DNA from 4 places in the Hominibacterium faecale genome. Region 4 is predicted to be linked to each of the others. Evidence: predicted binding sites of a transcription regulator. Region 4 holds the regulator's gene; each other region holds the start of a gene.
The links. The regulator LexA, encoded in region 4, represses DNA repair genes until DNA is damaged. The targets are predictions, from matches to a motif close to AGAACANNTGTTCT.
Positions count from the first base shown of each region.

Region 1: a site for LexA is predicted at 1,287-1,300, ahead of LG211_RS05915 (putative DNA modification/repair radical SAM protein). Genes of this name have one in related genera too.
Region 2: a site for LexA is predicted at 843-856, ahead of uvrB (excinuclease ABC subunit UvrB). Genes of this name have one in related genera too.
Region 3: a site for LexA is predicted at 1,220-1,233, ahead of LG211_RS03745 (DNA polymerase Y family protein). Genes of this name have one in related genera too.

Region 1 covers NZ_JAJAGH010000005.1:161,785-163,993, reverse strand. The annotation lists gene LG211_RS05920 (patatin-like phospholipase family protein) at 12-1,175, opposite strand; gene LG211_RS05915 (putative DNA modification/repair radical SAM protein) at 1,350-2,209, shown strand, end outside.
Region 2 covers NZ_JAJAGH010000001.1:559,809-562,017, forward strand. The annotation lists gene LG211_RS02580 (PPC domain-containing protein) at 1-67, opposite strand, end outside; gene uvrB (excinuclease ABC subunit UvrB) at 987-2,209, shown strand, end outside.
Region 3 covers NZ_JAJAGH010000003.1:199,298-201,506, forward strand. The annotation lists gene LG211_RS03740 (zinc ribbon domain-containing protein) at 1-696, shown strand, start outside; gene LG211_RS03745 (DNA polymerase Y family protein) at 1,249-2,209, shown strand, end outside.
Region 4 covers NZ_JAJAGH010000001.1:291,869-294,077, forward strand. The annotation lists gene LG211_RS01300 (AEC family transporter) at 1-820, opposite strand, end outside; gene lexA (transcriptional repressor LexA) at 1,000-1,647, opposite strand.

The sequences.
Region 1 (2,209 bases), on a different contig from region 4:
CCCCAAAAAGATCAGCTCTTTAAAGGAAGCAGTTCATTGACCAGCAGATAGTCAGCGGCCATGATTTCTTCCTTAAACAGCTTAAACGCGCCGCGGCTGGCAAAGAAGCTGCTTGCACCTTTTTCCGCCAAACGCTCGGCGATATACAGCATGAGCGTCACTTCACTCAGCTTGCGTCGGGCATCCTCCGGTGATCGGATATCCCGAATATCCGGTTTGGGAGCCTGAGAAAGAGCCTGCAGCATATGGCTGTGGAGCTGTGTTTTTTTGTAAATAAGCGTGGGATCCAGCTTGAGAATTTTTGCCGCTGCCTCAGCGCCCGACCGTTGGTGAGGTGTTAATTCACCTTTAGAAAACGTAAACTTTTTTCCTTCAAAGACACCAAAGGCTTTCATGGTATCCAGATAACCCAGGCGAATGATGCGCCGGGCATTATCGGTATTGAAGATGAGGAAGTTTCCCAAATCCCAGTGGCTTTTGATCATCACCAGCTTTGATGCGGTTTCCTCGGCCAGTTCAACGGTATCTCGGCGGACAAAACCCGCCGCTTCTAAATAAACAGCGATGATATTGTCCGCCCCCTTCTTCAGCGCCAACTCTACTGGCATTACATCCACATAGCCTCCGTCGATATAGCGGACGCCGTCGATTTCTCTGGCCTGCACTGCCGGAAAGCAAGATGCGCTGGCCAAAATATAGTCCTGCAGTTTTCCCTGCGGAATGTCTTCAGCAAACAGATAATGAGGCTTGAGTGAGGGGAATTCTACGGTCACAACGCCCAGCTTTATTTGTGAACGGCGAATGGTTTCCTCGCTTACATACTTTTCAACAATCTTTTCCAGACCAGATGTACCCGCGCCTCCCTTCGTAATGATTTCCTTGGCGTAGGCGATTGCTTCACCGGCCGTCATACCGGCAATCTCAAAATCAAATCGGCCAGTCTCCTTGCCGCCGTCGCTTTCCAGGTCAAAGACCATGTGAGTCTCCAGCTCCTTCCAAAGATTCACCGCCAGTTCAAAGTCATCCTGAGCAACCATAGCACCGTTCAGTGCACCGACCGATGTCCCCGTAACAATGTGGATGGGCACGCCGAGCTCACGAAGCGCCTGCCATACACCAATTTCGTAGCCGCCGCGGGAGCCGCCGCCGCTGAGTACCAAAGCATTTTTTTCCATAAAATCCCTTTCTAAATGAACATCCCCTAAAAATAGTCCTTAATAGAATATTAGCAATGAAGCAAAAAAAATACAAGGAATAAATAGGTAAGAGCATAATGATATAGGAGTTGAACATATGTTTGCGATATGGTAAAATAAGAACACAAGTTCAAAAGGAAGGGAGAAGCAGTTATGGATCTGATGTTTGATAAATTGAAAATACTGGCGGACAGCGCCAAGTATGACGTGTCCTGTTCCAGCAGCGGCGTGGGCCGCAAGAACAACGGAACGATTGGCAGCGGAGCTGCGGAAGGGATTTGCCACTCTTGGTCAGCGGACGGCAGATGCATTTCATTGTTAAAGGTTTTGTTTACCAATAAATGCGTTTACGATTGCGAATACTGCGTCAACCGCCGCAGCGCCGATACTGGAAGAGCTTCCTTCGAACCGGAGGAACTGGCGCGGCTGACCATTGAATTCTATCGACGAAATTATATCGAAGGCCTCTTCCTCAGTTCTGCAGTGGAGCGCTGCCCGGACTATACAGCAGAGAGAATTTTGCAATGCCTGCGGCTCTTACGTAGAGAATTCGGATTTGCCGGCTATATCCATGCCAAGATTATCCCCGGCGTATCTCAAGAACTGATTCATGCCATTGGCCTGGAGGCCGACCGGCTCAGCGTCAACATTGAGATGCCTACGAGCAAGAGTCTGGAACTGTTTGCTCCTCAAAAAAAACCAAAACAAATTTTTAGCCCCATGCGACAGATAACTAATACGCTTATTGAGAGAAAGGCGCTTAAAGGACCTGGCACCATGTTCAAAGGGCAGGAACTGAATTCACATTTAAACTATTTGAGCCCCGGCCAGAGCAGCCTCTCCCTCGATCCGCAGCAGATCCGGGAAAACCAGAACCAGCAAGATCAAAATATTCTGGCCGCGGCGGCGGTGCTGCCGGCTCGATTAGGAAGAAAAAAGGAGGTCTTTGCTCCCGCCGGACAAACCACGCAAATGATTATCGGAGCAGGTCAGGAAACCGATAAACAAATCCT
Region 2 (2,209 bases), 270 kb from region 4:
CTGCCGATGGGATCATTGCTGCGAAGAGCATGAGCCCGGTGATCAATGCTGTGATCTTCGTTTTCATAATTTCCTCCTTTTTACACAATACACTTAGAGACATGAACAACGTGCTGACAGCAGGGGTTCTGTATGCGAAAAGAAATGATTTCGACGGCAGAATTGGTTTGCTGTCTAGCTATAGTATACCTTGTAAGTGACGAGGAGGCAAGCATGGAAGAGGGGCGCGCCTAAGGCGCCCCGGGGTGGTCTTGCCTGGGCTCGGTTTTGCTCGGGAAAAATATTTTTTTTTTGCCGATTCCTAATCGAAATGGCCTGATTTGGATGCAAGGTCCATAGAAAAACAGGCAATTTTGATGCTTTCGCAGCTCGGCGGGTCGGAAGATGGTATCTATTTGCTGCAAATAGCTCCGAACGAATAATTTATGTGTGGTTAGTTGCGAGCAACAACTGAGATGAACTGGCCTGAAGCGAAATTTCACGTGATTTTCTATGGACTTTGGCTTGAAAAAGGCCGATTTCGAATAGAAATGGGATAAATTTACATTTTGCTCAGCGTGGATTCGCTTCATGCAGCGGGTTAGAGCAGTTTGGGCCGTGCTGGTGATCCGGGTTACAAAAATCCGAAAATTTTTATTCTTTGTATCCAAATTACAGCCTGGCGCAGGCTGCAGGTTTTTATACCAGTATTTACTCCATCGCAGGCGAACTGGCCGGCTGATACGCACATCTGCTCTGCGGCCGCCAGATTCCAGGCAGCACAAGGTTTCATAGCATAAAAGAAAGAGATGATAGGATCGAGATTGCGATAGAGGAGTTGATGGAGAAAGATTAATCAGTACAGAACAAATGTTCCTTTTTGTTCTGTACTTTTTAAATATTCTATGCTAGAATACCTACATGGAATCGATGCTGCCGTAAGGCAAAAGCGAGTGAAATAACAGCGGACCCAGGTCCGCGTTCAAGATAATACGGGGGTGGAACAGATGCGAGAAGAGCGTCTTTTTAAAATAGCTTCAGAATACAAACCTATGGGAGACCAGCCGCAGGCCATCCAAACGCTGGCCCGCGGAGTGGAGGAAGGCAGAGAACACCAAACATTGATGGGCGTTACCGGCTCTGGAAAAACCTTCACCATGGCCAATATTATCGAAAAGGTGCAAAAGCCTACCCTGGTGATTTCCCACAACAAAACCCTGGCAGCCCAGCTTCACGGCGAATTCAAAGAGTTTTTTCCCGACAACGCGGTGGAATACTTTGTCTCCTATTACGACTACTACCAGCCGGAAGCTTACGTGCCTTCCACGGATACCTATATTGAAAAGGATTCCGATATCAACGAAGAGATTGAAAAACTGCGCCACTCGGCCACAGCGGCTCTGGCGGAGCGGAGCGACGTAATCATCGTCGCCAGCGTATCCTGCATCTATGGACTGGGCAGCCCATTTGACTATGAAAATCAAATGCTGTCGCTGCGGCCGGGCATGGAAAAAAATCGCCAGGATATTCTGCGCCGATTGGTGGACATCCAATATACCCGCAACGATATGGCCTTCACCAGAGGCACGTTCCGGGTGCGGGGCGATGTGATCGACATCTATCCGGCAGGAGCGGAAAACGCAGTCCGGGTAGAACTCTTCGGCGACGAAGTGGAAACCATTAAAGAGATCAATCCCGTGACCGGCGAAATCATCGGATTGCGCAACCACATTGCCGTTTACCCGGCTTCCCACTATGTAACGACCAAAGAAAACATCGAAAACGCCGCTCTGACCATCGGCGAAGAACTGGAAGAGCGGATCCAGTGGTTCAAAGACCGGGGCAAACTGATCGAAGCGCAGAGAATTGAACAAAGGACCCGCTACGACATTGAAATGCTCCGGGAAATCGGCACCTGCAAAGGGATCGAGAATTATTCCCGCCATCTCAACGGACTGCCCGCCGGTAACCGGCCTTATACACTGATCGACTACTTCCCCGACGATTTCCTCATCATGATCGACGAATCCCACGTCATGCTCCCCCAGCTGAGGGCCATGTACGCCGGAGACCGATCCCGGAAAAGCTCGCTGGTGGAATACGGTTTCCGTCTGCCTTCCGCGCTGGACAACCGGCCCCTTCAGTTCGAGGAATTTCGGAACCTGGCCCACCAGTGCATCTATGTCAGCGCTACGCCGGGCTCCTATGAAAAAGAACAGAGCGGCGGCGT
Region 3 (2,209 bases), on a different contig from region 4:
GAAGACGGCAGATTGGTGCTGGATCCCCTGCATGCTACTTATGAAGACGGGTCTGTTCAAGAACTGACAAATTACGCCGTATATATTGATACGGCAAACTACGAGATAAAGGACGGCGCTGTCAATGCGGCGGAGCTGTACGACGGCAAGCATCTTTTCAAGCTGGAATGGACCAAAGACGGTAAAAAATATCAATATGAAAAGACGGTAGGAACGGAACATAAGAAAGATACCTGGGAAAAATACGTGGACCTGGTGGGGATGACAGGAAAAGCCATCGCGGATGCCTATGGTTCGTTGGGAACGCCTGAGTTTGGTTCTCTGGGGTCCGGAGATTGGGGTGTGGCATATGTGAATGTGGAATCGGTGTCTTTGCAGGCCGTCTTTCCGGCGGGTCTTTTGGACAGGCCGGACGACTATTCCACTTCCGATGCAGTCTGCATGGAGATGTCGGGTACGCTCAATACCCTGTTTTACAACATGGAGCCAGAAATGACCCGGGATGATCTGGCAAACACCCTTGGAATTTCGCTCACCGACAGTGAGGGCGGAGGCTGCATGGGGACTTTGGAAAACGGAAAACTCATCTATATCGGCAGCGGCCAGGTGCAGGACGGTACCTATACGCCGGATACAGCCGTCCGGGTTACCGTCAGTGAAGAAGAAAAGGGCAGCCTTTTGGAGCGGTTGTTTTAGAAGATAAAAATATGAAGGAACAAAGCAGGCTTCGCGATTCTTAAAAGAAGTAGACTTTGTTGATATGCAGGAAATATTGCCGGCGATATTTCCTACGTAATAAGAAAAGAGTCTCTTATATGGTGATAAGGGGCTCTTTTGCTATTTGGGGGCAGCGGGGGAAGATGTCGGTTTGAGGGGAATAAGGTTTTTACGAAAAAGGGGAGTAAAGTGTTTTGCGAAAAAATTGAAAAAAATATACGGAATTTACGCAGTTTTCAACGATTGGGACCTCTCAAACTTGTTCGCCGGAAGGCAAGCGCCATTTTTCTCAAACATGAAGCCCCGCAATCCCATAACTTTGCGTAAAAATTACGAAAACTTTTAGAAATTTTTCGGATACCAGGTCACGCAGCAGTCAGGTCCATGATCATTGGATGCCGGATGCCCAGCCCGGCAAGAGGTACTGGTGCCTGGCTCTGCACAGATGCATCGCAGGCCGAAAACTGTTTTCAAAAAATACAAATAGTTACCAGTTGAAAAAAGAACATATGTTCGGTACAATGAAGACAGATGGAGGAGGTGAAAAAAGTGGTTGTCTTTCATGTGGATGCCAACAGCGCTTATTTAAGCTGGACTGCGGCAGCGATGCTGGAACAAGGTTATAAGACGGATATTAGAACGATTCCCGCAGTAATAGCAGGTGATCCTGAAAACAGGCATGGTATCATTTTGGCAAAATCCCAGAAAGCAAAAGCCTGCGGCATACGGACCGGCGAAAGTTTGATGGAAGCAAAGGGGAAATGCCCAAATGTTTCTATCTTCCCGGCGGACTACGATCTCTATTTGTTGTGCAGCGATGCCCTGTATCGAATTCTCCGCCAGTATACGCCATTGGTGCAAAGATATAGCATCGATGAATGTTTTATGGACTGCACGGGCTCTGCGCAGGTCGTTGAAAATCCGGTAAAGTGGGCCTCTCACATAAAAGGCCGGATTGAAAAAGAATTGGGATTTACCGTAAACATCGGCATCGGACAAAACAAGCTGTGTGCGAAAATGGCCGGAGAGCTGGAAAAACCCAACAAGGTCATAACCCTATGGCCCCATGAAATCAAACAAAAGCTGTGGCCGCTGCCAGTAAGGGAGTTGTTTATGGTCGGCCGGGCTACGGAAAAAAAGCTTCACAAAATGAATATTTATACCGTTGGAGAACTGGCCAATGCAGATCGGGATCTGCTCAGAGGCGTGCTTAAAAGCCATGGCGCTTTAATTTGCGATTATGCCAATGGCATTGATTCAGAGCCGATTTTCATCAATGAAGATATTTTGCAAAAGGGAATCAGCAATAGCCTCACGCTTCCGTTTGATGCGGAAAAAAGAGAAGAGCTGCTGCAGGAATTGTTGTCTTTATGTGAAAGGGTGGGCATGCGTTTAAGACAGCTGAAAAAGCGGGCCTCACTGGTTTGCGTTACCCTAAAGAGCAGCAGCTTTTTTTCCCGCAGACATCAGGTGCAGATGCAGGGATACATCA
Region 4 (2,209 bases):
CCACTACAATGACTGCTGTAGGAAAAGCGGCGCCGTAGACCAGTATCAGCTTGGTCATCTCATGGATGGGCAGCCAGTTGACCGCCAGAAAAGTCAGAGCGGGCCATAAGATCAGGTTGATGAGGGATATGACGATCAGCTTGGGGTTTTTGATGATTTTCAGGATGTTGCTGCTGCCCAGCTGGACCCCGACCACGATCATGGAGAGGGGGATGGTGATGTCGCCGATGCCCGTAAGGAGTTCGTTGAAAAAAGAAGGGATTTTGAATCCGGAAAAGAGCATAATGATTCCTAAAACCGCTGCCAGCGAGCACATGTTAAGCATTGGTTTGAGGGCCTTTTTCAGCCCTTTGAACTGACGTTTTTCGCCCATATTGATCTGTAAAATCCCCAGCGAATAGAGGTAGATGTTGAGGACGATGTTGCTGACCACCATGAAATACAGCGCTTCATTGCCGAACGCCGCTTTTGTGATGGGAAAACCCATGAAGCCAGTGTTTACGGTGGTGAGGATGCTCATATAAACGCCCTGGTCCGCAGAAGAGATGCGCAGCACCTTGACGATCCCGTAAGAAACGGCCATCCCCACAAGGAAGAAGATGATGGTGCCGGCCAGTACCTCCAGGGTAGAACTGAGGGTATCCGGCGTCAATTGCTTGCCGGTAATGGAGGTGAGGAGCATGCAGGGCGCCGTAATATTCATGAGCAGCGAGATCAGATAACCGTTGGATTCATCCGGCAGGGCTCTGGCTTTATTGGCAATGAAACCGACTCCTACCATAGCGAAAATAATTGCGATTTTATTTAGTATTACAAACATGAATCTTACCCCTTCCAGTTATATACTGGATCTATCATAATACGGCGGTCGGCCAGTTGTCAAATGCAGAACAATGATTCCTGTAAAAAGAATAATTGATGTATTAGCCGAATTGTCCCATGCTGGGATTACCATCACTTTTATACAGAAAAAAACGCGGGTACAATACCCGCGTTGGTTTAAAAATATCGAAAGACGCCTTTGACCTTGCCTAAAATTTTCACATCCTGTACGATGATAGGGCTCATGGATGAGTTCTCCGGCTGAAGCCGAATATGATCCTGCTCTTTATAGAAAGTCTTTACCGTAGCTTCGCTTTCAAAGCCGTCTACCATAGCGACGATGATATCGCCGTTGTTGGCGGTTTGCTGCTGCTGAACCAATATGTAGTCACCGTCCATAATTCCGGCTTCAATCATGCTTTCTCCCTTAACCGTCAGCATAAAATTGGTACCGTTTCCAAGGAAGCGCGATGGAACGGGAAAGGTCTCTTCCACGTTTTGCTCAGCCAGGATGGGCGTGCCGGCGGCAATGCGTCCGATAACCGGTATGTCGGTAACGTCGGTCCGCTGGGCATTATCAATAGGCGGCATCGGTTCTGCCGGTACTGACTCCAATTCCTGATCGACTACCATCAAAGCGCGCGGCTTGGATGGATCCTTGATAATATAGCCTTTTTTTACAAGATTGTCGATATCCTTATGAGCAGTTGAAGTGGATTTAATATTGAGCGCATTGCAGATTTCCCGCACAGTAGGGGGATATCCTTTCTGCCGGATTTCCTGCTTCATGTAATCTAAGATTTTCTGTTCCCGTTCTTTTAACATATCATCCATTCCTCCCGGATTTGTTTTTATCCTGTATAAAGTATTCTGTTTTGCAGTAGGACGGCCATCACCGCCAACATCAAGCCTTATGCATCCAAACCATTCGAGTATCGCTGCTGGTATCAAAAAAATGTCAATTTTGATACTTTGTAGTCCCGGAGCGATTGGATAAAAGCCAGGTGAGGGGCCTCAGTATCAAAACTCCTTGCAAAAACCTTGGATTTTGATATTAATCCGTCCTTCTCTATGAGCGTTTCCCCAAAGAGTATCAATAAAAGAACTATCCTTTTTAGATACTGACAATTTTGCATGAAGGAAGCCCGTCCATTGGTGCAACGTGCCGTCAGAATGTCGTAATTCACTAAAAAATACCGTTTTCTGATACAGTCCGCGGCGTACCAATTGTAATCGTCAGTCAAAGGAGAAACCCGTCTATAACATCAACCTTAGAATACCATAAAAAGAACAAAATGTAAACAGATGTTCTTGATTTGCTTATGTGGTGTAAAAAAAGAGACAGTGCAGGGTGTTTTGCCTACTGGGAGCATGATGCCGAGCCAGC